Regions from separate parts of the Mesorhizobium sp. WSM4833 genome, predicted to be linked through region 4. Evidence: riboswitches for the same ligand, from Rfam matches in the RefSeq annotation. Region 4 holds a riboswitch; each other region holds the start of a gene.
What was found. A riboswitch is a leader RNA that binds a small molecule or an ion and turns the genes downstream of it on or off. The one in region 4 is predicted to bind cobalamin.
Positions count from the first base shown of each region.

Region 1 (7,948 bases), on a different contig from region 4:
ATCTTGATCGACTTCGAATCCTGGGACTTTGCGCGCATGCGGACCTGACCGTCTGCGAGCTAGCAGAAGTTCTGAGTCTGTCTCGCGAGCACGTGGTCGCACACGTCCGCCAGCTTGCCAGAGCCGGCTTTCTTCTCGGCAACGAACAGCGCCCCTGGCCTTCGTACCACCTCGAAGCAGGAGGCTCGGACGGCGGCTTGGTTCAATTGTTGGTTGATCTCCTGCCCCACGGCGATGGCCATCACAGACAAGACCTACAGCGCCTGGAGGCGATACAGGGCGCGCGGTCCAAGGTGGCCGCCTGCTTGTCCTGAAACTTAGTCTCAATGGAGCGCGAAGCTGACATGAACAATTCGACTGGCGGCGCCATCGCGGAGCTTGGCACTTGCGAGTGGCCTCACCTGGCTGTCGCAGATTCTCGCGTTCACGAGCTGCTTTTAAGACAGGAGCGCCAGGAGCGGACGACCCTCAAACTTATCGCCTCGGAGAACTTCGCGTCCTCCGCGGTGCTGGAAGCGACCGGGTCTATTTTCACCAACAAGTATGCCGAGGGATATCCCGGCGCGCGCTACTACGCCGGAAACGAGATTGTCGATGAGCTTGAAAACCTCGCCATAGAGCGATTGAAGGCGCTGTTCGGCTGTGAACACGCCAACGTGCAGCCTTATTCCGGCTCGCCGGCCAATCAGGCTGTCTGTCGAGCGCTGTTGTGCCCGGGAGACAAGATGATGGGCTTGACCCTCCCCGGCGGGGGGCATCTGACGCACGGTTGGGCGGTGAACTTCTCCGGCACTGACTATCAGCGAGTTCCGTACGGGCTGCACGAAAAGACACAGCAGATTGACCATGACCGCTTGCGCGAGACAGCCAAACGGGAACGACCGAAGCTCATTTGGGTCGGCGGAACTGCTTATCCGCGCATCTTTGACTACGAGGCAATGGCCGACATTGCTTCGGAGGTGAACGCCTATCTGGTGGCCGACATCGCCCACATCAGCGGCCTCATTGTCGCAGGAGTGCATCCAAACCCTGTTGGCCGTTGCGATGGGGTCACCAGCACCTCTCACAAATCGCTCCGCGGCCCTCGCGGTGGCTTCATCTTGTCAAGGAATGAAGACCGCTATCAGGCGCTCTACCATTCCAAGAGCAAACACAATCTGGCCAAACGCATAGACCGTGCCGTGTTCCCTCTCCTCCAGGGCGGACCGCACATGAATACGATTGCCGCGCTTGCTGTCGCTCTGCACGAAGCAGGCAATGCATCCTTCCGTGTGTACGGTCAGCAGATCGTCAACAACGCCAAGGCTCTGGCCCAGGCGCTTCTGGAGCGAGGTTATGAACTCGTCACTGGGGGCACTGACAATCACATGCTGATCCTTGATCTTAGGGACCGGCCGCTGTCTGGGAAAGACTATGCCGAGCGATTGTCGCAAGCAGGGATCATTACGAACTTCAACATGGTGCCGGGCGACCGGCGCCATCCCGCGCTCACCAGCGGCATACGCTTAGGCACGCCAGCAGTAACGTCTGTGGGCATGCGCGAGGCGGAGATGGTGCAGATCGCAGCCTTCATCGACCTGGTTTGCCGCCAGCCCGATGATTCGGACGTCCATGCCCGCGTGCGCAGAGACGTTGCCGATTTCTGCGCTGCGTTCGACGTGCCTGGCATCTCCGACAGGTAAGGCGGCCGGATCAACTGTCACATCCAATTCCAACGTTTGAAGCGAGGACATTCCATGACCAGACAATTCGTGTTCTCTTCCGAATCCGTCGGCGCGGGACATCCCGACAAGATGGCCGACAATATCTCAGATGGCGTGCTTGATGCGATCCTTCGCAAGGATCCTAAGGCCCGAGTTGCTTGTGAAGCGTTGGTGAAGTCAGGGATGGTCGTTCTGGCTGGCGAGATCACCAGCCACACGCAGATCGATTACAGCCAAGTTGCCCGCGATATCATTTTGGACATTGGATATGACGACGATGCGATCGGCTTTGACGGCCGTCGTTGCGCCGTGATTTTGGCCTTGACCGAGCAGTCGCCCGACATCAGCCAGGGCGTCGACGAGGGACGAGGGCAGGATCTCGATCAGGGAGCAGGGGATCAGGGCCTCATGTTCGGGTACGCGTGCAACGAGACCGAAACATTGATGCCGTTGCCAATCCAACTTGCTCACGATTTGACAAAAAAACAGGCAGAGGTGCGCCAAACCGGACGCCTTGGCTGGCTTCGCCCGGACGTTAAATCTCAAGTCTCCGTCCGCTATGAGGGTTTGCGCCCGGTAGCGCTTGATACCATAGTCCTGTCGACGCAGCATGACGAGGAGGTCTCACAAGCCACGGTCCGCGAAGGCGTCATTGAGGAGATCATAAGGCCGGTCTTGCCTCACGACGACCTGGATACGACGAGGATAAGGTTCCTGGTCAATCCAACAGGCCGGTTCGTGGTCGGTGGGCCGCGCGGCGACTGCGGGCTCACCGGACGCAAGATCATCGTCGATTCCTACGGCGGGATGGGGCGTCACGGCGGTGGCGCCTTTTCGGGCAAGGACCCGTCGAAGGTTGATCGATCGGCCGCCTATGCGGCGCGGCACGTCGCAAAAAACGTCGTTGCCAGCGGCCTTGCGGAGGTCTGCGAGGTTCAGCTTGCTTACGCGATCGGTGTCGCCGCGCCGGTCTCTGTCCTCGTCAATACATTCGGAACCGCAAAGATTGATGAAAAGAGGATCGAGCGCGCCGTCCTTGAGCTTTTCGATCTCCGGCCGAAAGGCATCATTAAGGCGCTTGATCTCTTACGGCCGATTTACCGCAAGACCGCGACATACGGACACTTCGGCCGCGAAGAGCCGGAGTTCAGCTGGGAAAAGACGGACAGAGCTGACGAGCTGTTGCGAGAGGCAGGACCGGCAGCCGCGTGAGGCGCCGGTATTGGACGCGTCGGCATAGGGCGACCCATTCCACACTCATAAGAAACACCCGGTCGGGCGTGGCAGAAAGCCGGCAGGTTCCAAGGCGGAGACATTGATGCCGGATTATGACGTGCTTTGCATCGGCAATGCCATTGTCGACATCATCGCCCAGTGCGACGACGCTTTTCTCGAGACAAACGGCATCATCAAGGGTGCGATGAACCTCATCGACACCAAGCGCGCCGAGCTGCTCTACAGCCACATGGGACCGGCGATCGAGGCCTCGGGTGGCAGCGCCGGCAACACGGCGGCTGGCGTCGCCTCCTTCGGCGGACGCGCCGCCTTCTTCGGAAAGGTCTCCAACGATGCGCTGGGCGAAATCTACGCCCACGACATCCATGCGCAGGGCGTCGCCTTCGACACCACGCCGCTCAAGGGTGAGCCGCCGACGGCGCGCTCGATGATCTTCGTCACGCCCGACGGCGAGCGCTCGATGAACACCTATCTCGGCGCCTGCGTCGAGCTTGGCCCTGAGGATGTCGAGGCCGACAAGGCGTCTGGCGCCAAGGTCACCTATTTCGAAGGCTATCTGTGGGACCCGCCGCGCGCCAAGGAGGCAATCCGCCAGACGGCGAAGCTGGCGCACGCGGCGGGCCGCGAAGTGTCGATGACCCTGTCGGATTCGTTCTGCGTCGACCGCTACCGCGACGAATTCCTCGAGCTGATGCGTTCGGGCACGGTCGACATCGTCTTTGCCAACAGCCACGAGATCAAATCGCTCTACCAGACATCCTCGTTCGACGAGGCGCTGGCGCAGATCCGCAAGGATTGCCGGATAGCCGCCGTGACCCGCTCGGAAAAAGGCTCTGTCATCGTGCGCGGCGACGAGACCGTGGTGATCAAGGCGACCGCGATCAAGGAACTGGTCGACACGACGGGCGCCGGCGATCTCTATGCCGCCGGCTTCCTGCATGGCTATACGCAAGGCCGCGACCTGCAAACCTGCGGCGACCTTGGCTCACTGGCGGCCGGCTTGGTGATCCAGCAGATCGGCCCCCGGCCACGGCAAAATTTGCGCCGCGAGGCTGAGCAGGCGGGGTTGTTGTAGGGCAGCATCTCGGCCACGTATTGCCCACCTTTCCCTTTTGCAGGCTGTCCAGGCAAGCGCGTGTAAATCGAACGCGTACCAGTCCGAGAAGCATGCCGGTTTTTCTCCAAATTTCTGATTGTTGAGGCTCAGGAACATTGGCGCACTTCGGGCCAGTACTGCCGCCCGATGATGAATGGCCAACACGCGCCCTTTGACGAAGTCGTTTTGAGACGGGATCGTACAAGAGGCAGATTGCCCGAGGGGCGAGCCACAGTCTGCAAACATCGGAGCCGCAGAATGCTCAGCTCTACGGCGACATGGGACGTGGAACAAGCCGCAGGCGAACAATTCACATAAACACATAAACATTTCTTTATACGGAATTGACAAGAAATTGGGCTGCTGCGATTGTTCGCATGTCGTGGTTCTCCGCAAGGCGTTGCCGTAGCGGAGCTAAGAGGGAAGCCGGTACATGCCGGCGCTGCCCCCGCAACTGTAAGCGGCGAGCCAAACCCAACAATGTCATTGGGGCGAATGCCCCGGGAAGACGGGGCAGAGGCTGTGACCCGCGAGCCAGGAGACCTGCCTCGGTAAACAACGTCCACAGGCGGGGTGTCTGGTGGCTGCGGCAGCTCGGCGTTGATGCCGGCCTGCTAGCGCCTTCCTTGCCCCCCGCCCCAACCATCGGGGTATGGAATGAATGTCTCCCAGCAAGTTCCCATAGCAACGCTTGGCGTGCCGCGTATCGGTCGCCGGCGAGAACTGAAATTCGCTCTCGAAAGCTACTGGTCCGGAAAATCGTCTGCTGCCAACCTTCTGGCGACGGCGAAGGCACTGCGTGCCGCCAGTTGGAGCGAGCAGCACGACCGCGGCGTGTCGAAAATCCCGTCGAACGATTTCTCACTTTATGACCATGTGCTCGACACCGCGGCAATGGTCGGCGCCGTGCCAGCTCGTTACGGCTGGACGGGCGGCGAGGTCCCGCTCGACATCTACTTCGCGATGGCGCGCGGCACGCAAGGCGATACCGCGGGTTGCGGACAGGCCAGTCACGGGCATGCAGTTCAGGGGCAGCGCGTAACCGCGATGGAAATGACCAAATGGTTCGACACGAACTACCACTACATCGTGCCGGAGCTGGGCGACGATCAGACCTTCGCCCTCTCGTCAACCAAACCAGTCGATCACTTTCTGGAGGCAAAAGAGCTCGGCATCCATACACGCCCGGTCATCCTTGGACCGGTGACCTTCCTCAAGCTGGCGAAGTCTCCCGATCAGGGCTTTAATCCCATAGCGCTGCTACCGCGGCTGCTGCCCGTCTACGAGCAACTCCTGCAGAGGCTGGAACTCTCGGGGGCCGACTGGGTGCAGATTGATGAGCCGGCGCTTGTGCTCGACCTTAACCCGAACGAACGAGCTGCCTTCGAATTCACCTACGGCCAGCTGTCGAATGCCGCGCCCAAGTTGAAAATTATGTTGGCTACCTATTTCGGGCCGTTGGGAAACAATCTCGAGACCGCGGTTTCGCTGGGCCTGGCGGGCCTGCATCTCGACCTCGTGCGCGCTCCCGAGCAATTGGAGACGATTGGTCGGCTCGCACCGAAGGATCTGGTGCTCTCGCTTGGCTTGATCGATGGCCGCAATGTCTGGCGCGCGAACCTGACCGCCATTCTCGACCGCATCAAGCCGGTCATCGCCGGTTGGCCGCTCGACCGCGTCGAAATTGCGCCTTCCTGCTCGCTGCTTCACGTGCCGATGGACCTGCGGATGGAGACCGCGCTCGTTGTAGACGTCCGTTCGTGGCTGGCATTCGCCGCCCAGAAGACTGAAGAGCTGCTCGTGCTGGCCCAAGCCTTGTCCGAAGGCTGGGAGGCCGTAACAGGCGGGCTGAAGGCTTCTGATGAGGCGGCCGCCGCGCGCGCAATGTCGACAAAGGCCCATGATCCGCTCGTCCGCGGGCGAGTCAGCAGCATTGACGGCGCCATGAAGCAACGAAAGAGCGCATTTGCCAAGCGCTCGAGAGTCCAGGCTGACACGCTCGCCCTGCCGTTGTTCCCGACGACGACCATCGGGTCCTTCCCGCAGACGCCCGAGGTGCGCAGGGCACGCTCCGCTCATGCGAAGGGTCGGCTGAGCTATATCGACTATCAGACCTTCCTGAAGAAGGAGACTGAGTGGGCCGTCCGTTGGCAGGAGGAGATCGGGCTCGACGTGCTGGTACATGGCGAGTTCGAACGAAACGACATGGTGCAGCATTTCGGCGAGCAGTTGTCCGGCCTCGCCTTCACCCAGCATGGCTGGGTGCAAAGTTACGGCTCCCGGCTCGTGCGCCCTCCCATCATCTTCGGCGACGTATCGCGGCCCAATCCGATGACGGTTCTCTGGTGGCAATTTGCCCAGTCGCTGACGAAAAAGCCGGTGAAGGGCATGCTCACGGGCCCAGTGACGATTCTTAACTGGTCTTTTGTTCGCGACGACGTACCTCGCGCCGAGGTCTGCCGCCAGATTGCACTCGCCATGCGCGATGAAGTGGCCGACCTCGAAAGAGCTGGCGCAAGAGTGATCCAGATCGATGAGGCTGCGTTTCGCGAAGGCTTGCCCCTGCGGAAGTCCGAGTGGAAGCATTATCTCGGCTGGGCTGTCGAATGCTTCCGGCTCGCCTCGACGGGTGTAGAGGACGCGACTCAAATTCACACCCACATGTGCTATTCGGAGTTCAATGAAATCATCGACTCGATTGCTGAACTGGACGCGGACGTGATTTCAATCGAGACGTCGCGCTCCAAAATGGAACTGCTGGACGCCTTCACCAAGTCGAAATATCCGAACGAAATCGGTCCCGGCGTCTACGACATTCACTCGCCACGTGTCCCCGAGATCGGCGAGATCTTGCATCTTGCCCAACTGGCTCGCGAGCGACTGTCGGACGGCCAACTGTGGGTGAATCCGGACTGCGGCCTCAAAACAAGGAAATGGGAAGAGGTCCGCCCTGCCCTCATCAACATGATCGCTGCAGCCTGCGCGCTGCGGGAGAAAGTGCAGGCGCAGGCCGCTGGGCCACTGTGACGGCAAACATGTGACCCGCGGGCCTCGCGGATAATTTGAGGCAGAAAGGACGGCAGCGAAAAGCCGCGAAGACGTCGGTCGACGCGTGCGAGTCCACCCTTGTCGTCCAGCCGAAGGCCGCTGGACGGCTGAGCGGCGGGGCACGATTTGGGACGCCGATTCTGGTCCGAGGACGGATGATTTCGGCCTCGAAATGGAGGAAGGCGGTTTTGTCCGTGAGCTTCTGCCTCACAGGGCCAGCGGCCGACAGACGCGAGGGATCAACGCTTGCAGATGCCGCCTGAGCACTGGCACTATCGAGATATCGGCGGCGAGGTCGACCCATCAAGAGCGTCGGTGTCGATTTGACTGCGTCGCATGTGGCGGACATCGACAAAATAGCCATACCGCCCAGCCGCAAGCTGCGACCATTCCTCATCGTTTCAATTGAAGCCGGCTGCATCTGGCACGGCGTGTGCTCCGCTCCTGCTGAAGTTCCGCTAGGACAGAGCTTTTCACGCGCGCACGGCTCGCGGTGGTGTGTTGCTTCGACACAAACGCCCCCGTGGACATTACGATCGGTCCAAGAATTCAGCTGTGCTCTCCGAGCCTATCTTTCCGTCATGCAGGCTACCCGAGCAGTCGGGAGGAGTGGAACCAACCAAGTTGTAAGGAGCACCTGATGTCTGACATGATGAAGGCACTGGTGAAGGCCAAGGCCGAACCGGGCATCTGGATGGAAGAGGTGCCGGTGCCGGAGATCGGCCCCAACGACGTGCTGATCAAGATCAAGAAGACGGCGATCTGCGGCACCGACGTGCACATCTACAATTGGGACCAGTGGGCGCAAAAGACGGTGCCGGTGCCGATGGTGACGGGCCATGAATTCGTCGGCACCGTTGCCAAT
Region 1 is NZ_JBVVQG010000020.1:22,267-30,214, reverse strand. Features, by position in the region: gene AC0L2D_RS28410 (hypothetical protein) at 60-242, opposite strand; gene AC0L2D_RS28405 (serine hydroxymethyltransferase) at 345-1,682, shown strand; gene metK (methionine adenosyltransferase) at 1,737-2,915, shown strand; gene AC0L2D_RS28395 (adenosine kinase) at 3,022-4,014, shown strand; cobalamin riboswitch at 4,402-4,600, shown strand; gene metE (5-methyltetrahydropteroyltriglutamate--homocysteine S-methyltransferase) at 4,717-7,062, shown strand; gene tdh (L-threonine 3-dehydrogenase) at 7,724-7,948, shown strand, end outside.
Region 1: it holds a riboswitch for cobalamin, as region 4 does, so the genes downstream of both, metE (5-methyltetrahydropteroyltriglutamate--homocysteine S-methyltransferase) here and bluB (5,6-dimethylbenzimidazole synthase) in region 4, are expected to answer to the same signal.

Region 2 (7,948 bases), on a different contig from region 4:
GGCGTCATGACAGGCAATACCTATCAGGACCGCACCGACCGCTTCGCCGGCATGCTGATGCGACAGGCCGCGTGGCCGGCCGCAATCGTGCTGGCCGCAAATGTCCTTGCGCCTCTAGCCGCGTCGGCGCGCGGTGCCTTCGAGACCTTGCCCGCGGCCATCGCTTTGTCGATCGCCGCCGCGAGCGCGGTTGCGGTGCTGGCGCTGTCGGCATTGCTGGCATTCGACGCGCTGCTGTTCCGACTGATGGCGAGCCATGACGACGAAGCTTCCGGCGGTGCCGCGGTAGATGACATGTTGGCGCGCATGCGCCTGAAACCGGCTCCGTTCGCGACACGCTTGCTCGATGACCGCATGGCCGGCACAAGCCGCTTGCTGTTCAAGCAGCGCGCTGCCCTGGCTCTGTTTGCCGCAGCGCTTCTGGCGGCAGGGTTTTGGGCGCCGCGATGAACAAGCTTTCGCTCAAGACCTTCACCTTGCTGCAGACGGTAACCTCCGTCGGCCTGTCGGCTCTGGCCCGGATGGTGACCGGGGTGCGGCCGATCTGGAACGGCAGCCTGCCCTCCGAGCGGCAGCGCATCTATTTCGCCAATCACACCAGCCATGGCGACTTCATCCTTTTGTCGGCCTGTCTCAGCGAAAGGGAGCGCGCGATCACCCATGCTGTTGCCGCAGGCGAATATTGGGGGAAGTCGCGGCTGCGCCGCTTCATCGCGCAGGACATGTTGTCGTCCGTGCTCATCAACCGGCAATGGACGAGACCTGAGGAAAACCCCATCGAGATCATGCTGTCGGTTCTCGACCAAGGGCACTCGCTTATCCTGTTTCCCGAAGGCACACGCAACATGACAGACGAGCCGCTGCTGGCGTTCCGCTCCGGGCTCTACAATCTGTCGACGGCGCGGCCTGAGGTCGAGCTGATCCCGTGCTGGATCGAGAACATGTCGCGCGTGCTGCCCAAGGGCCAGTTCCTGCCGGTGCCGCTGCTGTGCCGCGTCGTTTTCGGCGCGCCTGTCGCGGTTGGCCCGGGCGAAGAACGCCGCGCCTTTCTCGAGCGCGCCCACGCCGCGCTTCTGGCGCTCAACCCGCGTCCCGAGCGAGACGATTGATGCGCCACGAAATCTCCATCCTGATCATCGGCCTGCTGGCGGTTTTGACCACCGCCAGCATCGTCGCCACCATCCTTTCGGCGCGAGCGCCGAAGCCGCTGAGCTCGACGCTTGTCAATCTCACGCAGCGCATCAACGCCTGGTGGGTGATGGTGGCGCTGATGACGGTCGCCTTCTTCTTCGGCCGTTACGGGATGACCATCCTGTTTGCGCTGATTTCCTTCGCCGCGCTGCGCGAATTCGTGACGCTGACGCATACGCGCCGCAGCGACCATTGGGTGCTGCTCGGCATGTTCGGCATCATCATCCCGTTTCAGTACTGGCTGGTGTGGACCGCCTGGTACGGGCTCTTCGTCATCTTCATTCCGGTCTACTGCTTCCTCTTGATGCCGGCCATCACGGCGCTGCATGGCGACACCGAACGCTTCCTCGAGCGGATCGCCGCGCAGCAATGGGCGGTGATGATCTCGGTCTATTGCGTCAGCCACGTCCCCGCCCTGCTGACACTCGACGTGCCAGGCTTCGAAGGCCGCACCTTGCTGCTGATCGCCTTCCTGATCATCGTCGTGCAAGGCAGCGACGTGCTGCAGTACATCTTCGGCAAGCTGTTTGGTAAACACCGGTTTTCGCCGAACGTCTCGCCGTCGAAAACCTGGGAAGGGCTGATCGGCGGACTGGTGTCGGCGAGCCTGCTCGGCGCGCTGTTGTCGTTCGTGACGCCCTTCTCGCCGCTGCAGGCGGCAGGCGTGGCCTTCGTCGCCTGCTCGATGGGATTCCTAGGCGGGCTGGTCGCCTCGGCCATCAAGCGCGACCAGGGCGTCAAGGACTGGGGCCATCTCATCGAAGGCCATGGCGGCATGATGGACCGCACCGACAGCCTGGTCTTCGCCGCCCCGGTGTTCTTCCACATCGTGCGCTATTTCTGGACCGTGTGATCCGGCGACCGGTTGCCAAACGCGCTCAAAGCCGGTTGCGGATCAGCATGGTGACGACGAAGAACGCACCGACCGAGCTGGTGATGATGCCGATCGGCAGTTCCTGCGGCGGCAGCAGCGTTCGGGCCAGAAGATCGCTGGCCAGCAAAAGCACCGCGCCGAAGACGGCGCAGCTGGCAACCAGGCGCAGATGCAAGGGGCCTGCCAGCGGCCGCGACAGATGCGGGATCATCAGCCCGACGAAGCCGATGACCCCGGCGACAGAGACCAGGATCGCCGTCGAGAAGGCGGCGACGAGAAACGTCATTCGGCGCATGCGCGCCACTGGCACGCCAAGGCTTTCGGCGGCGTTTTCGCCGGCCAAGAAGGCATCGAGCCGGCGGTGGTTCCACAGCGCGTAAGCCAGAATGGTGCCCGCACCCAGCGCGCCCAACCAGATATTGTCCCAGCGCGCCAGGCCAAGGCCGCCCATCGTCCAAAACAACACGGAGTGGGCGGCGCGCTGGTCGCCGGCAAAGACCAGGTAGTTGGTCAAGGCGGTGAACATGAAGGACACGGCAAGGCCGGCGAGGATCAGCCGCTCCGGCCCTTGGCCCCTCACCCGCGCGACCAGCAGCAGGACGACGCCGGCGGCCAATATGCCGCCGGTGAAGGCCGCGACCGGCAACGTCCAGATGCCAAAGCTGTCGCCGAAGACGGTGATGACGGAAACAGCACCGGCGGCGGCGCCCGACGACAGGCCGAACAGGAACGGATCGGCGAGATCGTTGCGGGTCACTGTCTGCAGCAGCGCGCCGACTACGCCGAGGCCCGCGCCGACGCAGATGGCCAGGATCGTGCGCGGCAGCCGCAGATCGACGACGATCTTGCCGACCGGCCCGGACACGTCGTGCCCGCCTAAGCCGATTGCGCGGCCAAGCGCTGCTACAACGTCGGCCAGCGGGATCAGCGTCGAGCCATAGGCGATCGACAGCAGAGCGAGAGCGGCGATCGCCGCCGCTCCCGCCAGCATGGCCAACGCAAATGCCGGATGGCGCAAGCTCAAAATGCTTCCGGGTGCATGGCCTTGGCGATCTTGTCGATCGCTTCGATGTTGGCGGGTCCAGGCGTCAGCTCGGCGTAGCGGAGGGCGACGAAGCGCTCGTTCTTGACCGCGTCGGTCTCCTTCATGGCCGGATGCGCTTTCAGGAAATCGAGCAGCTTCCTGTAGCCGCCACCGTCCTGGTAATCGAGCAGGATGAGGAATTGCGGATTGCGCGACGCCACCGTTTCCCAATCTGTGTTGCCCCAGCTGGTGTCCATGTCAGCCATGATGTTGTCGCCGCCGGCGGCAGTTATCATGGCGCTGGGGATGGCGAACTTGCCTGCGGTGAACGGCTTGTCCTCGCCGGAATCGTAGAGGAACACCCGCGTGCCCTTGGCGCTGCCGACCTTGGCGGTGATGTCGGCGAGCTGCGCCTTCCAGCCAGAGACAAGCTTTTCCGCCTCTGTCTCCTTGCCGAAGATCTTGCCCAGCTTTTCGACGTCGCCATAGAGCAGGTCCATCGAGGCGGCGGGGCGGCTCTTGTCGAGATGGACGCAGCTTTCCGTCAGCACCAGCGTCTTGATGCCGTGCGGGGCAAGCGTGTCGGGCGTCACCTCGCCACCCGGCTTCATGCCGTAGTACCAGCCGGCGAAGAAGAAATCCGGCTCGACGGCCACGAGGTTTTCGAGCGTCGGATATTTCGGCGCCAGCTCCGGGATCGAACCCTGCTCTGCCTTGAATTCGGAACCGACCTTGTACCATCCGGTGATGCCCGTCAGGCCGACGATTGACGGCTGCAATTTCAGCGCGAAAGCCATCTCGGCCATGTTCAGATCATGGATGACAGCGCGCTTCGGCGGCGCGTCGAAGGTCAGCGGCTTGCCGCAGCTGTCGACGGTTACCGGGAAGGCGAAGGCGGTCGAGGTCAGCAGCGAGACGGCAAGCGAAAAAGCGAGGCGTTTCACGGGTATGCTCCTTGTGGGTGGGATCGGGTCGACTATGGAACGGCTTCAATCACGACGGCGGCGCGGCACGGTTCGGAACCTCGAACACCGTCAACTCTCGATCCTCGGTCGGATGGCGCAGGCGCAGCACATCGATGCCGAAAATCTCGCGGATCAGCTGTTGGGCCAGCGCTTCGCGCGGTGCGGCGAGCGCTTGCAGACGGGCATGGTTCATCACCGCCACCCTGGTGGCGAAGGGTGCTACCAGCGCCAGATCGTGCAGCACCGCGATCACCGTCATCTCAAAGCCTGCCACGAGGTCGAGCAGTTCGCCGCGGGCGCGCGGGTCCAGATGGTTGGTCGGTTCGTCGAGGAACAGGATTTTGGGCTGCTGGGCGATGGCGCGCGCCAGTTGGGCGCGCTGGCGCTCGCCGCCCGACAGCGAGCCGACGGTGCGGCCAAGCAGCGGCAGCAGGCCGGTCCGGCGCAGCGCATCGACGACAATGTCGCGTTCCTCGCGCCTGCGCCTCAGTCCGGCGTGCGGGACCCGGCCAAGCTCGACATAATCGATCACCGCCAGCCGTGGATCGGGCTGGTCGGTCTGGCCGACAACGGCGATATGCAGCGCCCGCTCGGCGGCCGAAATCCTGTCCAGCCGCCGCCCGCCAAGCTTCACCTCGCCGGAACTTGGCCGCAGCATGCCCGACAGCATGCGCAGCAGCGTCGTCTTGCCGGCGCCGTTGGGACCGATGATGGCAAGGCGATCGCCAGCGGCCACCGAGAAGCTGACCGCCTGGACCAGATTCCGCCCATTCGCCATGGCACAGAGGTCATGGGCTTCGAGAAGCGCTGCGCTCATCGGCTGCAGCCCGCCGGATTGCGGGGACGGCAAAGCGTGCGCATGGTGATGCGATGATCGATGGAGCCGTCCAACTTTCCGTCACTTTCCAAAACTGGCGACGGAAGGAAGCTGGCGAAGCGGCCGACAAGACCGGGACTCGCGTTTCCTCCCGGCACACCCCGTCCGGTCAACTCAGTGATGGCAGGTCTCCTGGCTCGCGGGTCGTTGCGCCATCCTGCCTTCCCAGCCTTGCCGGCCAGTGGCATTCACGGATTTTGCTAGCCGCTTACAGTTGCGGGGGCAGCCACGGCCTCGACCTGAACAGGCCTCACCGTGTTCCCTTTTCACCCCTCGCCTTTCGGCTCGGGGACCATCACCACTTCAGCGTAGATTTCCACCAAACGCTTCGCAATGGATTTCTCGGACGAAGTGGTGGGCCAGCTAACGGAAACAGGCATTGCACGCTCACTTTATGTAATAACATAACATTCTTAGGAGATGACGCGGCCCGCTGTCAAGCGAAAGCCCATGGGATCGGCGCAGATTGCACGGAATGCGCAATTTCGATCAAACTGGCCGCGCCAGGAAACGCCAAGATGATCCGGCCAATGCGAAAAGGAGCCCCATGAACCCGACCGAGAAAGCGCTGTGGTTCGTCGAGAGCCATCTGCCGGAGGCGATCTCGCTTGACGATGTCGCGCAAAGCAGCGGCGTGTCGCGTTTTCATGTGACGCGCGCCTTCGGCGCCGCAACCGGCCGCTCGGTGATGGGTTACATGCGCTCACGCCGGCTGACCGAGGCGGCGCGCAAGCTGGCCGGCGGAGCGCCCGACATCCTCGCCGTCGCGCTCGACGCCGGCTACAACTCGCATGAGGCGTTCACCCGTGCCTTCCGCGATCAGTTCGGCACCACGCCGGAACTGGTGCGCGCGCAAGGCTCGACCAACAACCTCGACCTCGTGGAGCCGATCCTGATGGACCAGTCCTTCCTCACCAATCTCGAACCACCGCGCTTCGAGACCAGCCGGCCGTTCCTGATCGCCGGCCTCGGCGAACGCTACAGCTGTGAAACCAGCGCCGGGATTCCGATGCAGTGGCAGCGTTTTGCACCCTATATCGGCAACATCCCCGGCGAGATCTCAGGCGTTTTCTACGGCGTGTGCCTTAACGGCGACGACGCGGGCAATTTCGACTATGTCGTCGGCGTCGAAGTGTCCGGCTTTGCGGATCTGCCGAAGGACTTCTATCGGGTGCGGGTGCCGGCGCAGAAATATGCGGTGTTCTCGCACCGCGAGCACATCTCATCCATCCGCCGGACGATCAACACGATCTGGAACAGTTGGCTGCCCGACTCCGGTCACGAAATCGCGGATGCACCGGAATTCGAGCGCTATGGACCGGAGTTCGATGCCCACAGCGGCAATGGCGGGCTGGAGATCTGGGTACCGGTGAAGGGGTAGCTCGATCACGCCATCGGCAGCGCCGGCCAGCGATCGATGACCTTTCCGCCGGAAAACACGGCGATCGACCCGAATTGCTGCAGCACGGCCTCGCTCTGCGTCGGCCTTAGAAACGCGTAGTCGCCTGGCCTTGCGGTCGCATCGGCAGGCAAGCCCATGAATTGCTGGTTGGAGGACAGGCCGAGCAGGCCGTTCGTCTTCATGCCTTGGGGGAAGACCGGCTCGGCCATCCACTTGCCGCCATAGAGATAGCAGCCCTTGCGCGGGAAGCGGCCGAGCGCCTGCAGCAGGCGGGTGACGGCCGGCGGGCCAGGCAGCATCGGCTCGACCACTTTCAGGATCGGCGTAGCGATGAAAGCCGCCGGCTGGAAGCCGTCGAGGCCTGGCGTATCGAAGTCGCTGGGCAGCACGAAGGCCGAGCCCATCGACACTTCATTGGCCGCGCCGCCACGATGAAGCAGTGCGGTCTTGCTGCCGCCGATGTTGAGGATACGGCGCTGGTCGGCGCCGAGACAGGCGACGAACGCCGCAGCCTGCGCCGACGCCTCCGCCAATGCCTTTGCCGGTCCGCCGAAAAGGCCGGGAATGAGCGGCGCATGCGCCTCGTAGGCCATGACGCCTTCGCAATGCAGCCGGGCCGGCAACGCGCTCAACGCCTTCGACAAGGCCGCGGGATCAGCAAAGCCGCCGCGATGCAGCCCGACATCGATCTCGAAAGCGATGCGCAGGCCGATGCCGAGTTCGTCAGCGAGAGCACCGTATTCCGCCAGTCTCTCCTCGCTGTCGATCAGCCAGCAGACACGCGACCAGTCGGCATCATCCTTCACCAGCGCAGCCCTTGCCGCACCGATCGGCATCGGCTTGCCGTAGAGCAGATCGGCATCCGGAAACGCCTTCAGCACCGCCTCGCTGATCGGCGGGTGGAAGGTCATGAAGCGCTCATGGCGAAGCGCCTTGCCTATATGCGCAAGCAGCGGCAGGCAGGCGAGCGATTTGTCGACCAGCCGCACGGCCAGGCCGGGATCCAGCCTCCCTTTTACCAGGGCAATGTTTCCGTCCAGCCGATCGCGGTCGAGCAGCAGGCAGGGTCGGAAGATGCCGGCGGTCTTCAGCGCATCCGAGAGGGTGGAAAAATAGGTGCTCATCATTCGATGCCGAACAGGCCGGCCATGTAGGGCGACACGAAGCGGTTTTCCGGATCGATGTCGCGGCGCACCGCCATGGCATCATCCCAGCGCGGGTAGAGCTTTTTCAGCTCCGCCGCTTTCAGGCTGTGCATCTTGCCCCAATGCGGCCGGCCGCCATGTCTGCGGAAGATCGGCTCTGCCGCCCGCATGAACGGCAAAGGATCGTTCGCGGCATCGTGGTGGATGGCGATGGAGCAGGTCGGCCTGTTGTAGAAGGGCGATAGCCAGAACTGATCGGGCGCGACCGAGCGCACCTCCATCGGGAAATAGACCTCGGGAAAACGCTTCTCGGTCAGCTCGATGATCTCGGCCAGCGCCTTCGGCCCTTCCTCGAACGGCAAATGATATTCCATCTCGTTGAACTTGGTCTGCCGGTCGCTGGCATAGACGTTGAGCCAGTCCTGCACGTAGTCCTCGGCGGGAAATTTGGCGGCCGCCGATCGGATCAG
Region 2 is NZ_JBVVQG010000006.1:4,760-12,707, reverse strand. Features, by position in the region: gene AC0L2D_RS13095 (phosphatase PAP2/dual specificity phosphatase family protein) at 1-10, shown strand, start outside; gene AC0L2D_RS13090 (hypothetical protein) at 7-450, shown strand; gene AC0L2D_RS13085 (lysophospholipid acyltransferase family protein) at 447-1,109, shown strand; gene AC0L2D_RS13080 (phosphatidate cytidylyltransferase) at 1,109-2,044, shown strand; gene AC0L2D_RS13075 (FecCD family ABC transporter permease) at 2,070-3,056, opposite strand; gene AC0L2D_RS13070 (ABC transporter substrate-binding protein) at 3,086-4,033, opposite strand; gene AC0L2D_RS13065 (ABC transporter ATP-binding protein) at 4,083-4,871, opposite strand; cobalamin riboswitch at 5,037-5,243, opposite strand; gene AC0L2D_RS13060 (AraC family transcriptional regulator) at 5,479-6,312, shown strand; gene AC0L2D_RS13055 (alanine racemase) at 6,318-7,457, opposite strand; gene AC0L2D_RS13050 (D-arabinono-1,4-lactone oxidase) at 7,457-7,948, opposite strand, start outside.
Region 2: it holds a riboswitch for cobalamin, as region 4 does, so the genes downstream of both, AC0L2D_RS13065 (ABC transporter ATP-binding protein) here and bluB (5,6-dimethylbenzimidazole synthase) in region 4, are expected to answer to the same signal.

Region 3 (7,948 bases), on a different contig from region 4:
CACGCACCATCACGCCCGAAAAACCCCAGGCCCAGGCATCCGCCAGCGAGACGATGCCGATATCGACATTGCGCTGCTTGAAGATGCGGTTGCCGGTCAGCAGCCGGTCGAGGTCGTCGATCGACTTCAGGAACGGGTCGATCCACTTGCCGATGTCCTCGACCAGTTGACGCGGCAGGTCCTGATGGACGCCGCCGGGCCGAAAATAAGCGGCATGCATGCGCGAACCGGAGGCGCGCTCATAGAACACCATCAGCTTTTCGCGTTCGACGAAGCCCCACAGCGGCGGCGTCAGCGCACCGACGTCCATCGCCTGCGTCGTCACATTGAGGATGTGCGACATGATGCGACCGATCTCGCTGTAGAGAACGCGGATCACCTGGCCACGCTTCGGCACCTCGATGCCGAGCAGACGCTCGGCGGCCAGCGCAAAGGCATGTTCCTGGTTCATCGGCGCGCAATAGTCGAGCCGGTCGAGATAGGGCACCGCCTGCAGATAGGTTTTGGCTTCGATCAGCTTTTCGGTACCGCGATGCAGCAGTCCGATATGCGGATCGACGCGATCGACGACTTCGCCGTCCAGCTCCAGCACAAGGCGCAAAACGCCGTGCGCCGCGGGGTGTTGCGGGCCGAAATTGATGTTGAAGTTGCGGACGGAGGTTTCAGCCATTTACTGCTTTGCCTTCTCGTCACCCGGCAGCACGTAATCCGTACCTTCCCACGGGGACAGAAAATCGAAATTGCGGAATTCCTGCTTGAGCTCGACCGGCTCATAGATAACGCGCTTGGCCTCGTCGTCGTAGCGCACCTCGACGAAGCCGGTCAGCGGGAAATCCTTGCGCAAGGGATGGCCTTCGAAGCCATAGTCGGTCAGCAGGCGGCGCAGGTCGGGATGGCCTGAGAACAAAACGCCGTAGAGATCGTACGTCTCGCGTTCGAACCAGTCGGCGCCGGGATAGACGCCGGTGATCGACGGCACCATGGTTTCCTCGTCGGCCTGCACCTTGACGCGGACGCGCACATTCTGCTTCGGCGACAACAGGTGATAGACGACGTCGAAACGCTTGGCCCGCGACGGATAGTCGGCGCCGCAGACATCGATGATCGAGATGAACTGGCAGCGCGCGTCGTCGCGCAGGAAGGTCATCACCTCGACCAGATCGCGCGGCTCGACATGGATGGTGAGTTCGCCATAGGCGATATCAGCCTCGTTCACGCGGCCGATCAGCTTCTCGCCGAGATAGTTCGACAGTTCGCTCAGGGATGCGGTCATGGATTTACCGTTCGATCGTGCCGGTGCGGCGGATCTTCTTCTGCAGGAGAAGAATGCCGTAGAGCAGCGCTTCGGCGCTCGGCGGGCAGCCGGGCACATAGATGTCGACCGGCACGATGCGGTCGCAGCCGCGCACCACCGAATAGGAATAGTGGTAATAGCCGCCGCCATTGGCGCAGGAGCCCATCGAGATGACGTAGCGCGGCTCCGGCATCTGGTCGTAGACCTTGCGCAGCGCCGGCGCCATCTTGTTGGTCAGCGTGCCGGCGACGATCATGATGTCGGACTGGCGCGGAGACGCGCGTGGCGCGACACCGAACCGCTCCGAATCATAGCGCGGCATCGAGGTGTGGATCATCTCGACCGCGCAGCAGGCGAGGCCGAACGTCATGAACATCAGCGACCCGCTGCGCGCCCAGGTGATGAGCGCCTCGGTCGAAGTGACCAGAAAGCCCTTGTCGGCCAACTCATTGTTGATCTCGAGGAAGAAGGGATCGTCCTCCCCCACCGGCCTGCCGGTGTTGGGATCGATGATGCCCTTGGGCTTCGGCGCGACGAGGGTGCCTGAACTGTCGTTCAATCCCATTCCAGCGCTCCTTTTTTCCATTCATAGGCAAAGCCGATGGTCAGCACCGCCAAAAAAACCATCATCGACCAGAAACCGAGCATTCCGATCTTCGAAAACGACACCGCCCACGGAAACAGGAAGGCTACTTCCAGGTCGAAGATGATGAACAGGATCGACACCAGGTAGAAACGGATGTCGAACTTCATGCGGGCGTCGTCGAACGAGTTGAAACCGCACTCGTAGGCGGAAAGCTTTTCGGGATCGGGATTGCGGTAGGCCACCAGGAAGGGCGCGGCCAGCAGCGCCAGGCCGACAACCAGCGCCACGCCTATGAACAGGACGATGGGCAGGTATGAGCTCAAGAGTGCGTTCATGCTCGGCTTTCCGTTGGCGCCAATCCACGTTGATTACAGCACCGGACCCTAATGCGGAAGCGTGACAGTTTAACCGCTGAACCGTTTTAAGGGCCTATGCTGCAACGCGGCGAGGGTTAGCGCAGCACTTCCAGCGAAGCAAGTCAAACCTTGTTCAAAACATCGACCTGGACGGCATATCGCGGCAAACTGGTCCGATCCGCTCCTGTTTGATTTCCTTCGCTTTTTACTCCACTTTTCTCTCCTGACATGGATGCCGCCAAAACCCTGCTAGCATGGGTTGGAATCAGCCATTCGACCCTCGGTCAAAACACGTCAAAGTGATACCTGCATGAAGGAAAAGATCTCGCTCCCGATGGCCCGGCGCATCGCCCTTGCCGCCCAGGGGTTCCTCGATCCTCGCCCGACCGGCACGCCCGACCGCCGGCATTTTGCCCGCACGCTCTCCCGCACCGGCCTATTGCAGATCGATTCCGTCAGCGCGGTGGTGCGCGCTCATTATATGCCGCTTTATTCGCGCCTTGGCCCCTACCCGCTCGCTCTGCTCGACAACGCGGCCGTGACGCGCAAGCGCATGGTTTTCGAATATTGGGCGCACGAGGCCTCCTTCCTGCCGGTCGAGACATACCCGCTGATGCGCTGGCGCATGCAGCGCGCCGAGCGGGGCGAGGAAATGTATCTGGGTCTCGCCAAATGGGGCCGCGAGCACGCCGCCTACATCGAAGAGATCTACCGCGAGGTCGCCGAACGCGGCCCGATCGCCGCTTCCGCGCTGGAGGGCCAGAAAGGTTCGGGCGGCTGGTGGGGCTGGAGCCATGCCAAACACGCCTTCGAATGGCTGTTCTGGGCCGGCCGCATCACCACGGCGCACCGCCGCGGTTTCGAGCGCTTCTATGACCTGCCCGAGCGCGTGCTGCCGCAGGCGATCCTCGATCTGCCGGTGCCGACGCCTGAGGACGCGCACCGCGAATTGCTGCGCATTTCCGCCCGCGCCCACGGCGTGGCGACTTCAGGCGATTTGCGCGATTATTTCCGCCTGTCGCCGGCCGATATGAAAGGCCGGTTGGAGGAACTGGTTGAAACGGGCGAGTTGCTGCCGGTGCGTGTCGAAGGCTGGGACAAGCCGGCCTATCTTCACCGGGACGCCCGTCTGCCGCGCAAAGTCGAGGCCCGCGCCTTGCTGGCACCCTTCGATCCGGTCGTCTTCGAGCGCTCGCGCACCGAGCGGCTGTTCGATTTCCACTACCGCATCGAGATCTACACACCTGCCGACAAGCGGCAGTATGGCTATTATGTCCTGCCGTTCCTGCTCGGCGACAGGATCGTGGCACGCGTCGACCTCAAGGCCGATCGCCCGGCCAGCATACTGCGCGTCCATGCAGCCTATGCGGAGCCCGGTGCGCCGCCTGAAACCGCTGCGGAGCTGTTCGAGGAATTGAAGCTGATGCAAGGTTGGCTCGGGCTCGAACGCATCGAAGTGACGCCTGCCGGGGATTTGGGGCCGGCGCTGGCCGACATAGCCGTGTCGTAAGCTCGCGTTGACACCGCCGCCCGCAAAAGCCTAAATCCGGTTCCAGATGGTCCCTTGCCCGCAACGGCAAGGGCTAAGAGGGAATGCGGTGCGGGGCAAAATCCCAAATCCGCGGCTGTCCCCGCAACTGTAAGCGAAGAGCCAAGGCCGAAAACCACTGGGAATTCCCGGGAAGGCGGCTACCCAAGGCGATGACTCGCGAGCCAGGAGACCTGCCGTCTGCGACTGTAGAATCCGATCGCCCGGCGGGTTTCCGGGCAAGGAGCCCGATCTTTGGACCACGACAGCAGTTTTTCGGCTGGCACAGCGGATATTTCGTCCGGCCATGATGATGCCTTGGCCGGCGTCACCATCATCGTCTGCGGCTCCTGCCGCAATGAGACCGGCTCCGACGCTCATCCCCGCGCCGGCGAGTTGCTGACGGACGACACGCGCCGCGCCGCCGCTGGCGACGATATCCGCATCCGCAGCGTCGAATGCCTTGGCAATTGCAAGCGGCGCCTCAGCGCCGCGATCCTGCGCGACGGCTGCTGGAGCTATGTCTTCGGCGACCTGACCGCGACCAGCGGCGCCGACCTCGTGACAGGCGCAAAGCTCTTCGCCACCTCGAAAGATGGCCTGATCCCGTGGCGTGGCCGCCCCGATAGCCTCAAGCGCGGCCTCGTGGCCCGCATTCCACCCATCGACATGCTGAAGGATTGACCATGACCACTTCCGTATCCCGCGTTCCCTGCACCGTCGTCACTGGCTTCCTCGGCGCCGGCAAGACGACGCTGGTCCGCCATCTCCTGGAAAACGCCGGCGGCAAGCGCATTGCCATCATCGTCAACGAATTCGGCGACATCGGCATCGACGGCGAGATTCTCCAAGGTTGCGGCATCGATACCTGTCCGGAGGAAAACATCGTCGAACTGGCCAATGGCTGTATCTGCTGCACTGTCGCCGATGATTTCGTCCCGGCGCTCGACCAAATCCTGTCGCTGACGCCGAAGGTCGACCATATCCTGATCGAAACCTCGGGCCTGGCACTGCCCAAGCCGCTGGTCCAGGCCTTTCAGTGGCCGAGCGTGAAAAGCCGGGTGACCGTCGATGGCGTCATCGCCGTGGTCGACGGGCCGGCATTGGCCGAAGGCCGCGTCGCCAACGACATGGAGGCCCTCCAGGCGCAGCGCGCCGGGGACGAGACGCTCGACCACGACGATCCGGTGGAAGAACTGTTCGAGGACCAGATCGCCTGCGCCGACCTGATCATCCTGTCGAAGAGCGACCTGATGGACGCCGCCGGCACCGCCCGCGCCAATGCCATCATTGGCGAACACTCCGCCCGCGCAGTGAAGATCGTGCCGACCTCGCATGGCAAGGTCGATCCCTCCGTGCTGCTCGGGCTCGGTCTCGCCGTCGAGGACGACATCGAGAACCGCAAATCCCATCATGACGGCGCCTTCGACCACGAGCATGACGACTTCGACACCTTCATTGTCGACATAGCCTCGGTCGCCAATCCCGATGAACTGGCAAAACGCGTCGCCACGGTCGCAGAAGAAGAGAACGTGCTGCGTGTAAAAGGCTTCGTCGAGGTCGGCGGCAAGCCGATGCGGCTGTTGCTGCAGGCCGTCGGGCCGCGCGTCAATCATTACTATGACCGTGCCTGGACCGCTGAGGATGACCGCCGTTCGCGCCTCGTCGTCATCGGCCTGAAGCGGCTGAACCGTCCGGCGATCGAGCGTATACTCGCCGGCTGATTTCGGACACGGGTCGCGATGCACATCCTCACCACGACATCCGCCTCGCTCGACGACCTCGCCGAGCCGGTCGATCTGCGGCAGACGCCGGCGGATATCGTGGCGCTGTCCTTCACCGACAGCGACCTCGCCGGACTGGCGGCAGCGTGGAAGGCCGACGCCGACCGCCTGCCCTCGATGCGGCTGGCCGCACTGCGCGACCTGCGCCATCCCATGTCCGTCGACCTCTGGGTCGACAGCGTCGCCCGCCATGCCAAGATCATCCTCGTGCGCATCCTCGGCGGCTATGACTGGTGGCGCTACGGCTGCGACCAGCTTGCCTCGACCGCCCGCGAACGCGGCATAAAACTGGCGCTGCTGCCCGGTGAATGCCGCGACGAGGATCTGCGCCTGATCGAAGCCTCGACGCTGCCGCGCGAGGAGTTGGACGGCCTGCTCGACTATTTCCGCGAGGGCGGCCCGGCGAATATGAGCGCACTGGTGCGGAAATTGGCGCGGCTGGCGGGGTCGGATGCGGAAGTTATCGGCCCGGTGGTGGTGCCGAAAGCTGGTTTTTACGTGCCTGGAAGTGGAGTTGTGGAGAAGCGGGACTTATCGAATGCTGGCGCTTACAACGTCAACGCTCCTATCATCCCCATCCTGTTCTATCGCTCGATGCTGCTGGCCGCCGATGTCGCGCCCATCGATGCGCTTGTTGAAGCGCTGCGGCAGCGCGGCATCGACCCAGTCCCGATCTTCGTCTCCAGCCTCAAGGACCCAACCTCCCTCGCCTTCGTGGAAACAGCACTGACGGCGCTGAAGCCCGCCGCCATCATCACCGCGACCGCTTTCGCCTCAGGCGCCGAACCCGGCATCGAAACGCTGTTCGACCGCGCCGGCGTGCCTGTCTTCCAGGTCATCGTCGCCACCACCCGCCGCGACATCTGGCAAAACAACCAGCGTGGCCTGGCACCCGCCGACCTCGCCATGCATGTCGTGCTGCCCGAACTCGACGGCCGCGTCCTCGCCGGCGCCATTTCCTTCAAGGGCGAGACCGAGACCGATCCCGCACTCGGCCACCGCGCCTTCGCCAACCGGCCGGAACCGGATCGCGTGGCGCAGGTCGCTGACCGCGTCGCGGCCTTCATCAAGTTGCAGGAGACACCCCGCGCCGGGCGCAAGCTGGCCATCCTGATCCCGGATTACCCTAGCGCTCCTGGTCGAACCGGCTATGCCGTCGGCCTCGACGTGCCGTCCAGCGTGCTCGCCATGCTGCATGACCTGAAGGAGCAGGGCTATGTGGTTGAGGGGATTCCGCAGACGCCGCGTGGGTTGCTGGATTTGCTGGAAGCCAGCGATACTGGATTGGCCTTAGATAACTACATTGCCTTCTCGACGGAGTTGCCGACTGCGGCAATTACTGCGGTCGAAGCCGCTTGGGGCAAAGCGGAAGACGAAACAGGTTTGCGCGGAAGCTTCCCCTTCCGCGCCGCCACCTTCGGCAACGTCACCATCGCCCTCGCCCCCGACCGCGGCCGCTCCGTCGACCGCCGCGCCGACTACCACGACCCGACGCTGCCCCCGCGCCATGCGCTGATCGCCTTCGGCCTCTGGCTGCGCAAGTCGCTCGGCGTCCACGCGCTGGTCCATGTCGGCGCCCATGGCACGCTTGAATGGCTGCCGGGCAAAACCGTTGCTCTGTCGGAAAACTGCTTTCCGGAGATCGTCACCGGTCCCCTGCCCGTCATCTATCCCTTCATCGTCTCCAACCCGGGCGAAGCGGCGCAGGCCAAGCGGCGCATTGCCGCCGTCACCCTTGGCCATTTGCCGCCACCGCTGACCGGCGCCGGGCTGGACGAAAACCAGCACAAGCTCGAGCGGCTGGTCGATGAATATGCCCAGGCCGACGGGCTCGACCGTCGCCGCCGTGACCGACTGGCGAAACTGATCGTCGACACCGCGCAAAAAACCGGTCTGGCCACCGAAGCCGGCGTCGCCACGACCGACGCGCCGGACGAGGCGCTGCGCCGCATCGACGCCTGGCTTTGCGATCTCAAGGATTTTGCCATCAAGGACGGGCTGCATATCTATGGCCGCGCTCCGGAGGATGAGCCCGACGCCATGCGGCGACAAAGCGCTGAAGCCGAGAAGACGGCGCTGCTTGCCGCGCTCAATGGCGGCCACGTCAAGGCCGGTCCGGCGGGCGCGCCTGCGCGCGGCCGCTCGGACGTCTTGCCCACCGGCCGCAATCTGTTCACCTCGGACCCGCGCACCATGCCGACGCCGACCGCCTATGATCTGGGCAAGGCCGCGGCGGAGGAAGTCGTGCGCGGCTACATGCAGTCGCATGGCGACTGGCCACGCTCGCTGGTCATCGATCTCTGGGGCTCGGCATCGCTGCGCACCGGCGGCGAGGAGATCGCTCAAGGCCTGGCGCTGATGGGCTGCCGGCCGCAATGGGATTTGGCCACCGGCCGCATC
Region 3 is NZ_JBVVQG010000001.1:323,256-331,203, forward strand. Features, by position in the region: gene AC0L2D_RS01630 (NADH-quinone oxidoreductase subunit D) at 1-670, opposite strand, end outside; gene AC0L2D_RS01635 (NADH-quinone oxidoreductase subunit C) at 671-1,273, opposite strand; gene AC0L2D_RS01640 (NuoB/complex I 20 kDa subunit family protein) at 1,278-1,859, opposite strand; gene AC0L2D_RS01645 (NADH-quinone oxidoreductase subunit A) at 1,850-2,215, opposite strand; gene AC0L2D_RS01650 (winged helix-turn-helix domain-containing protein) at 2,547-3,746, shown strand; cobalamin riboswitch at 3,777-3,980, shown strand; gene AC0L2D_RS01655 (DUF1636 family protein) at 4,020-4,448, shown strand; gene cobW (cobalamin biosynthesis protein CobW) at 4,451-5,488, shown strand; gene cobN (cobaltochelatase subunit CobN) at 5,507-7,948, shown strand, end outside.
Region 3: it holds a riboswitch for cobalamin, as region 4 does, so the genes downstream of both, AC0L2D_RS01655 (DUF1636 family protein) here and bluB (5,6-dimethylbenzimidazole synthase) in region 4, are expected to answer to the same signal.

Region 4 (7,948 bases):
GGTGCGTTGGCCGGCGCCTTGGCCTGCGCGCCGGTGATGACGTCGAACTTGTTGACGCCGTGATATTTGTCGGCGGCGGCTTCCGCCGGCGCATAGCCCTTGCCCTTCTGGGTGACGACATGGATGAGCACCGGGCCTTCGCCATTGTCTCGGACATTTTTCAGGACCGGGATCAGATGCTCCAGATTGTGGCCGTCGATCGGGCCGATGTGATAGAAGCCGAGTTCCTCGAACAGCGTGCCGCCGGTGACGTAGCCGCGTGCATGCTCGACCGCCCTTGTGATCGCACGATCCGCACGCTTGCCGAGATAAGACGTCAGTTTTTTGCCGAAATCGCGCAGGCCGATATAGGCCTTGCCGGAGGCCAGCCGCGCCAGATAGGCGCTCATGGCGCCGGTTGGCGGCGCGATCGACATGTCGTTGTCGTTGAGAATGACGATCAGCCGTGCATCGAGCGCGCCGGCATTGTTCATCGCCTCGTAGGCCATGCCGGCAGACATGGCGCCGTCGCCGATGACGGCGATGACATTGTTGCGGCCGCCGGAGAGATCGCGGGCCGCGGCCATGCCGAGGCCGGCCGATATCGATGTCGAGGAGTGGGCAGCGCCGAATGGATCGTACTCGCTCTCGGCGCGGCGGGTGAAGCCGGATAGGCCGCCTTCCTGGCGCAGCGTGCGGATACGGTCGCGGCGGCCGGTCAGGATCTTGTGCGGATAGGCCTGGTGGCCGACATCCCAGATCAGCCGGTCGTCCGGGGTGTTGAAGACATAGTGCAGCGCCACCGTCAGCTCGACCACGCCAAGGCCGGCGCCCAGATGACCACCCGTGCGGGATACCGCGTCGACCAGTTCGGCGCGAAGCTCGGACGCCAGTTGCGGCAGCTCACTCTCGGCAAGCATGCGCAGGTCGGCCGGGATGCGGGCCTTGTCGAGAAGCGGCGTATGCGGCGTTGCGTTCACGGTGCTCAGGCTTTCGGTTGATGGGCGAAATAGGCCGCCGGCCGGCGAAAGTAAATGCGTGTCAGTGACGCGGATCAGACTGTGGTCTTTTGCTTCTATGCAGGTCGTTTCCCCAAAACCGGGCCACTTTGGGCGACAGGCATCAGCTTTCCGGCAGCGGAATGAACTCTTCCTCGTCTCCTGGAACGATGTCGAAGCGGCCTGTCTTCCATTCCTCTTTCGCCTGTTCGATACGCTCTTTCGACGACGAGACGAAATTCCACCAGATGTAACGCTTCGAACCAAGAGAGGCGCCGCCGAACAGCATGAAATGCGCCCCGGTCTGCGACGACACGACGATCTCGTCACCGGGACGGAACACCAGCAGCCGTTCGGCTGGGAACACATCGCCCGAAATCGAGACCTCGCCTTCCAGCGTGTAAATGGCGCGCTCTTCCGCATCGGCAGGGATTTTCACGCTGGCGCCGGGCGCCAGGCGCAGGTCGGCGTAGAGCGTCTCCGAATCGGCCCTGACCGGGGACCGTAATCCTTGGAAATCGCCGATGATGAGGCGCCCGTTGACGCCTTCGGCATCAATCTCGGGAAGCCTGACCGCTCCTGTGTTCTCGAACACAGGAGCCACCTCTTCCTTGTCGTCCGGCAGCGCCAGCCATGTCTGCAGGCCGGATACCGACATCGGCGCGCCACGCAGTTCCTCCGGCGTACGCTCCGAATGGACGATGCCGCGGCCGGCGGTCATCAAATTCACGTCGCCGGGCTGAATGACCATTTCGGTGCCGAGGGAGTCGCGGTGCCGGATCTTGCCGTCGAACAGATAGGTGACCGTCGACAGTCCGATATGCGGATGCGGACGGACGTCCAGCGCCTGGCCGGCCCGCAGGATCGCGGGACCCATGCGGTCGAAGAAGATGAACGGACCGACCAACCGCCTTTTTGCCGTTGGCAGGGCACGGCGCACCTGAAAACCACCGATGTCCTTGGCGTTCGGAACGACCATCAATTCGATCTGATCGCTGGCGAACGCATCGCCCACCTCAGGGTCTTTCCCGGGGAAGAAGCTCATGGACTCTCCTTGTCGGTGGTCGAAGGCCGCCTGGCCGCATCAGGCAAAGCGGATGGCCGCCTTTGCCCGCAGCTTGGCCGCCACCTCTTCGCGATTGCGCGGATGCTGATGGGTTTCCAGGGAATCGAGCAGTTCGCGCGCCGAGGCCGCGATGGCGTCGACGGCATGATCGAAGGCGTGCTGGTTCTGCTTCGAGGGTCGCGTCGTTCCGCTCAGCTTGCGGACGAACTGAAGGGCCGCGTCGCGCACCTCGTCATTGGTTGCCGGCGGATCAAAATTGAACAGGGTCTTGATGTTTCTGCACATCGCTTCCGTATCTCCTCTTGTCCTTGAGCTGTTTCAATCGCAACGAGTTATAGCCTCGATCATGATCATGTCCAAAAACCGGTGAGGCGAGGCCATCGTTCGGACCGGCCTCAATCCGCGTCGAGGGGCTCCGTTCCAACCGGCTTGCCGTCGCGCGACAGCCTGATCTTCTCGACCTTGTCCTCGGCGGCCTTCAGCAGCCGGTCGCAATGCGCCTTCAGCGCCTCGCCACGTTCATAGATCCTGATCGACTGGTCGAGCGGCACGTCGCCACGCTCCAGATCATCGACGATCTTCTCCAGCGCATCGAGTGCCTGCTCGAAGCTCATCGCCTTGACGTCTTCGTTGGTCTCACCAGCCATCATTCATCCTTTCATCAGTCGCCCGACATGGGCGGCGACCGAAAATGCCAATCCCTGCAGATCGTAGCCGCCCTCGAGCAGGCTGACGAGCCGGTTGCCGCTGTGGCGTGCCGCGCGCTGCATCAACTGGCCGGTCGCCCAATCGAAATCATCCTCGGTCAGATTGATCTCGGCCAGCGGATCGCGGTGGTGCGCGTCGAACCCGGCCGAAATGATGATCAGGTCGGGCGCGAAATTGTCGAGCGCGGGCAGGACGCGCGACAGGAAGGCATCGCGAAACACTTCGCTGCCGGTCTGCGGCGCCAGCGGTGCGTTGACGATGTTGCCGGCGCCCGTTTCGGTCTTCGCTCCGGTGCCGGGATAAAGCGGCATCTGGTGTGTCGAGCAATAGAGCACCGAGGGATCGTCCCAGAAAATATCCTGCGTGCCATTGCCGTGATGCACGTCCCAGTCGACGATGGCAACGCGCTCGACACCGTGTTTCTTCTGCGCATAACGCGCCGCGATCGCCGCCGTGTTGAACAGGCAGAAGCCCATGGCCGTGGTCTTTTCGGCATGATGGCCGGGCGGCCGGGCGGCGACGAAGACGTTGTCGGCGCGGCCCGAAAAGACATCATCGACGGCGGCGTTGGCGGCGCCGATCGCGGTGATCGCCGCTTGCCAGCTCTTCGGACTGGCAGTGGTGTCGGCATCGATGCGGGCAATCCCCTCGTCGGGAATGGCGGCGCGCACGCGGGCGACGAAATCGGCGGGATGCGCGTAGAGGATGGTGGCCTCGTCGCCTTCCGGCGCCTGGATACGATCGAGCCCGGCAAAGGCTTCCTCATCGAGCACGCGCTCGATGGCACGCAGGCGGTCGGGCCGCTCGGGATGTCCGGGCGGCGTGAGATGCTCGAGGAAGATCGGATGCGTGTAGAGACGGGTGGTCATCGTCCTAATCTAGTGACCCGGATCGACAAAGGCCATGCACGGCCGGCCGATGACTGGGGAAAATCGCGCCTGCGTCCATTCGTGTCGCCGCAGGCATTGGCCTCGCCGGCGCTTCGGCGTAAAGTCCTTGGCACTGCCTGGTGCCCGCCGCAAGCGGGAGAATCGGGAACACGGTTGAATTCCGTGGCGTGCCCAACGCTGTGAGGGGGACCGCGCCGGTAAATGCCACTGTCGATGACGGGAAGGCACCGGACGCGGGTTGATCCCAAGCCAGAAGACCGGCCTGGCAGGCATCGTCATCCGCATGGTCAGGCGGATGACATCAGAGCGACGTGCGTCCATTTGGACGCACAACGTACGCTCTGACCGTTTTGAATCTGCAATCGCAAGGGGACAAGCGATGCCGGAACATATGACCGCTGCCATTGACGATGGATTTGACCAGAATGCGCGCGATGCGGTCTATCGCGCCATGTTCACGCGGCGCGACGTGCGCAGCCATTTCCTGCCCACCGCGATCGATGACGACGTGCTGGCGCGGCTGCTGCTTGCCGCCCATCACGCGCCATCGGTCGGCTTCATGCAGCCATGGAATTTCATTGTCATTCGTGACATCGAGCGACGCGAAAGGGTGCGCGACCTGTTCCTGGCCGCGCGCGAGCAGGAACTGCCGGCGATCGAGGCGGAAAAACAGGCGCTGTACCGCAAGCTCAAGCTGGAAGGCATCTGCGAAAGCGCGCTCAACATCTGCATCACTTGCGACCGGCAGCGCTCGAAAGGTTCGCCGCTGGGACGCTGGCACAATCCGGAGATGGATCTCTACAGCACCGTCTGCGCAGTGCAGAATTTCTGGCTGGCCGCGCGTGCCGAGGGCGTTGGCGTCGGCTGGGTGAGCATCATCGAGGCTGAGGCGCTGAAGCGGCTGTTGGCCATTCCGGATCACGTAACGCCAATCGCCTATCTCTGCGTCGGCCGTGTTTCCGAGTTCGCTTCCAAACCGGACCTTGAAACGCATGGTTGGGGACGGCGGCTGCCGCTGCCGGAACTGATCATGAGCGAGACGTTTTCCGGGCAAGGCGAGACACAGCTGAAGTCCACCGTGGCGCGCCTCAACACCGTTTCTGCCGCACCAGACACCACCTGCCCGGCCGATCAGGGTGTGGCGCCGGCCGTACCCCAGCGCGAACCGCCGAAGGAGGCGAGCGCCTTGTCCTTGAGCTCCCTGAACTTCGACGACGCCTCGGCCAACCGGGCGTCCCAGGCCGGATCCGGCATCTGGCCCGCGATGGTCTTGAAATAGACCTGCATCAGGCAAGCGATGGCGAAAGGCTCGATGAAGGCCGCCTTGAACGCCCAGGCGAAGACGATGGCGAGCACGAAGGCCCAGCCGGCGAGCTGGCCGGGCATCAGGAACAGAATGGCGCCGGCAGGCGCCAGCATCATCAGAAAGATGACGAACGACACGCCCCACATGATGACCGCCAGCCAGACGGCGTTCTTGACCATGACCTTGCCGTTCTGGGCATAGAGCACGACGCCTTGGCGCGCCGTCTCGAAGGGTGAGGCTGAATTGATGCGGATGTTGTAGCCGAGGATGATCTCGTCGACATAGGTCAGCGACAGGCGGATCACCGTGTTGATGAAGGAGACCAGGCCGCTCAGGCCCGGTATCGGCAGGAAGGCGGCGATACCGCCGAGCAGGCCGGTGATGGCGCGGATGGCACCCTTGACGAGTTGGTCGACGACGAAAAGGATATTGGCCTCGGCAAAACGCTGGGTCACGACATCCCTGGCGTAGGCGATCTGGTCCTGACCGCCGGGAATGTCGCGGCCGTCGATCAGATGAACCATGACGGCGATGTGGCCGGCCTTGACGATATAGAGGATGTATTCGCGGATCCAGTAGACCGCGATCGAGACGATGCCAAACCCGACCACGCCGCCCCACAGGGCAAAGGACATGGGCCCATCGGGATCGGTGGAGATATGGCCGACACCATAGCCGACCGAGGCACCGGTGCCGGTCGCCATGATGTAGGCCAGCGTGATGCCGAAATAGACGATCATACGAAAGACGATGAACGGCCAGGTCCGCATCATGATGGACACCGACCGGCCGATCTCGAAATCCCACATGTGCCCCGAATCTCCGCCTCAGAGATGGTGGAAGAGGATGAACTCAACCCGGCGATTGTCAATTGCCGGCCCCTGACGCCGAAGCGCGACGAATTCGGGGCAACGGTTTTCTTTCGCAGCCTTTCGCCGGCGCGTTGTCTGACGGAGCATCAAACGAAAAACCCGCCTGTGCGGCGGGTCACCGGCGCAAATCAGCACCATGGACGAATATGTACCTTAGCTGAGGGCAGGTGTCAAGAAAAAATTCCTATCGGGAACAGATGCCGGCACGAAAGCTCCGGTGGGAACTCAATTCGACTGCGGATCCGGCTTCTTGAGCAGGCCTTCGAGCAGTTGCTTGAACGCCGTCACCACCTTCTTGGACGTCGCTTCGGGGTCGTCCGAATTGGCGATCCGTTGCGCTGCCTGGCTGCTCGCTCCGTTGATCAGTCGCGAGGCCGTCTCGGGGTCGAGGCTCGAGACAACGACCCCCTCCTCCTGCAGCGCGGTCAGATGGTCGGTCATTGACACGATGCACGCACTGGCATTCGGCCATTGCGCTGGATCCCCCAGCACGGCCGGGCCATCCCGGAACATGATGCGCTGGATTTCCGGCTCCAGCGCCATCTCGATATAGGTCGAGCACTCGTCGACGAAATGCTGCCAGCGGGTCGGCGCTCTCGACGCGACCTCATTGATGCGCGCCGCCATCTCGCCGTCGATCTGGGCTATGACCGCCTGCAGCAGCCCCTTCTTGTCGCCAAAATGATGATAGAGCGCGCCGCGCGTCAGCCCGGCCGAAGCGGTGAAATCATCCATCGAGGCTTCCGCATAGCCTGTTGTGCCGAAGGCATGGCGGGCCGCCGCGATCAGCTTTGCGCGCGTCTCGGCGATCATCTCCTTGCGGGGTCTGTGCATGGCTTCTGGCCCTATTCACATACGTAACGTATGCCAATTGACATACGCGGCGTATGCTCTATTTAACAATCATACGCTTCGTATGTAATTGCCGAATCGTCCTTTGTCGAGGAACCACCCATGCAAAATCCCTATTCGGAAATCTTTCGTGCCCCCGGAGCCAAGGGCTTTGCGGCCGCCGGATTCATGGCGCGCCTGCCGATCGCCATGGCGCCCATCGGCATCGTGGCGATGCTGTCGCAGACGCGTGGCGAATACTGGCTGGCCGGAGCCGTCTCGGCAACATACGCTCTGGCCAACGCTTTCGTTGCGCCGCAGATATCGAGACTGGTGGACCGCCTGGGCCAGACACGGATCGTCGTGCCCACCACCATCATCGCGGTGCTGGCTTTCGCCGTCCTGATAGCGGCGGCCAACCAGGACTGGCCGGTGTGGACGCTGTTCGTGTCGGCCCTACTGGCCGCGGCCATGCCAAGCATGCCGGCGATGGTGCGGGCGCGCTGGACAGAGATTTTCCGCGGACGGCCGCAGATGAACACCGCATTCGCCTTCGAGTCCGCGGCCGATGAACTGGTCTATATCGCCGGGGCATCGCTATCGGTCGGTCTCAGTGCTGCCCTGTTCCCGGAAGCCGGCGTTCTGGTGAGCACATTATTTCTCGCATTCGGATCAGCGGCCTTCATCCTGCAACGCTCGACGGAGCCGCAAGTGCGGCCGGTGGACCATGGCTCAAGCGGCTCGGCGATCCGCCTGCGGCCGGTTCAGATCATCACCTTCGCCCTGATCTTCATCGGCGCGACCTTCGCGACGACGGAAGTCAGCACCGTGGCGATCACCAAGGAGCTTGGCCAGCCCGGCGCCGCCAGCCTTGTCATCGGCGTTTACGCGCTGGGATCGTTCGTGCTCGGCATCATCGTCGGCGCGCTCAGCCTGAAGGCGCCGCTGCAACGCCAGTTGGCCATCGCAGTCGCCCTCGTCGCGCTCGGCACGCTGTTGCCGCTCACCGCCGACACCGTGCCACTGCTGGCGCTGACTGTGTTCATCAGCGGCGTGGCGATCTCGCCGACCTTCATCACCGCCTTCGGCCTGATCGAGCGGCATGTGCCGGAGGCGATGCTGACCGAAGGCATTACCTGGGTCATGACCGGCATCGGCATCGGCATGGCGCTCGGCTCGTTCGCGGCCGGCGCGGTGGTCGATGCGTTCGGTGCCCAGAACGGGTTCTGGGTCTCTGTGGCTTCAGGCACGATCGCGCTGGCCACGGTGCTGCTTGGCCAGCGCAGCCTTGCCACGGC
Region 4 is NZ_JBVVQG010000015.1:135,370-143,317, forward strand. Features, by position in the region: gene dxs (1-deoxy-D-xylulose-5-phosphate synthase) at 1-959, opposite strand, end outside; gene AC0L2D_RS25960 (pirin family protein) at 1,102-2,022, opposite strand; gene AC0L2D_RS25965 (DUF2277 domain-containing protein) at 2,062-2,328, opposite strand; gene AC0L2D_RS25970 (exodeoxyribonuclease VII small subunit) at 2,439-2,690, opposite strand; gene AC0L2D_RS25975 (histone deacetylase family protein) at 2,694-3,620, opposite strand; cobalamin riboswitch at 3,742-3,921, shown strand; partial or broken gene bluB (5,6-dimethylbenzimidazole synthase) at 4,033-4,650, shown strand; gene AC0L2D_RS25985 (hypothetical protein) at 4,773-5,756, opposite strand; gene AC0L2D_RS25990 (TetR/AcrR family transcriptional regulator) at 6,045-6,653, opposite strand; gene AC0L2D_RS25995 (MFS transporter) at 6,774-7,948, shown strand, end outside.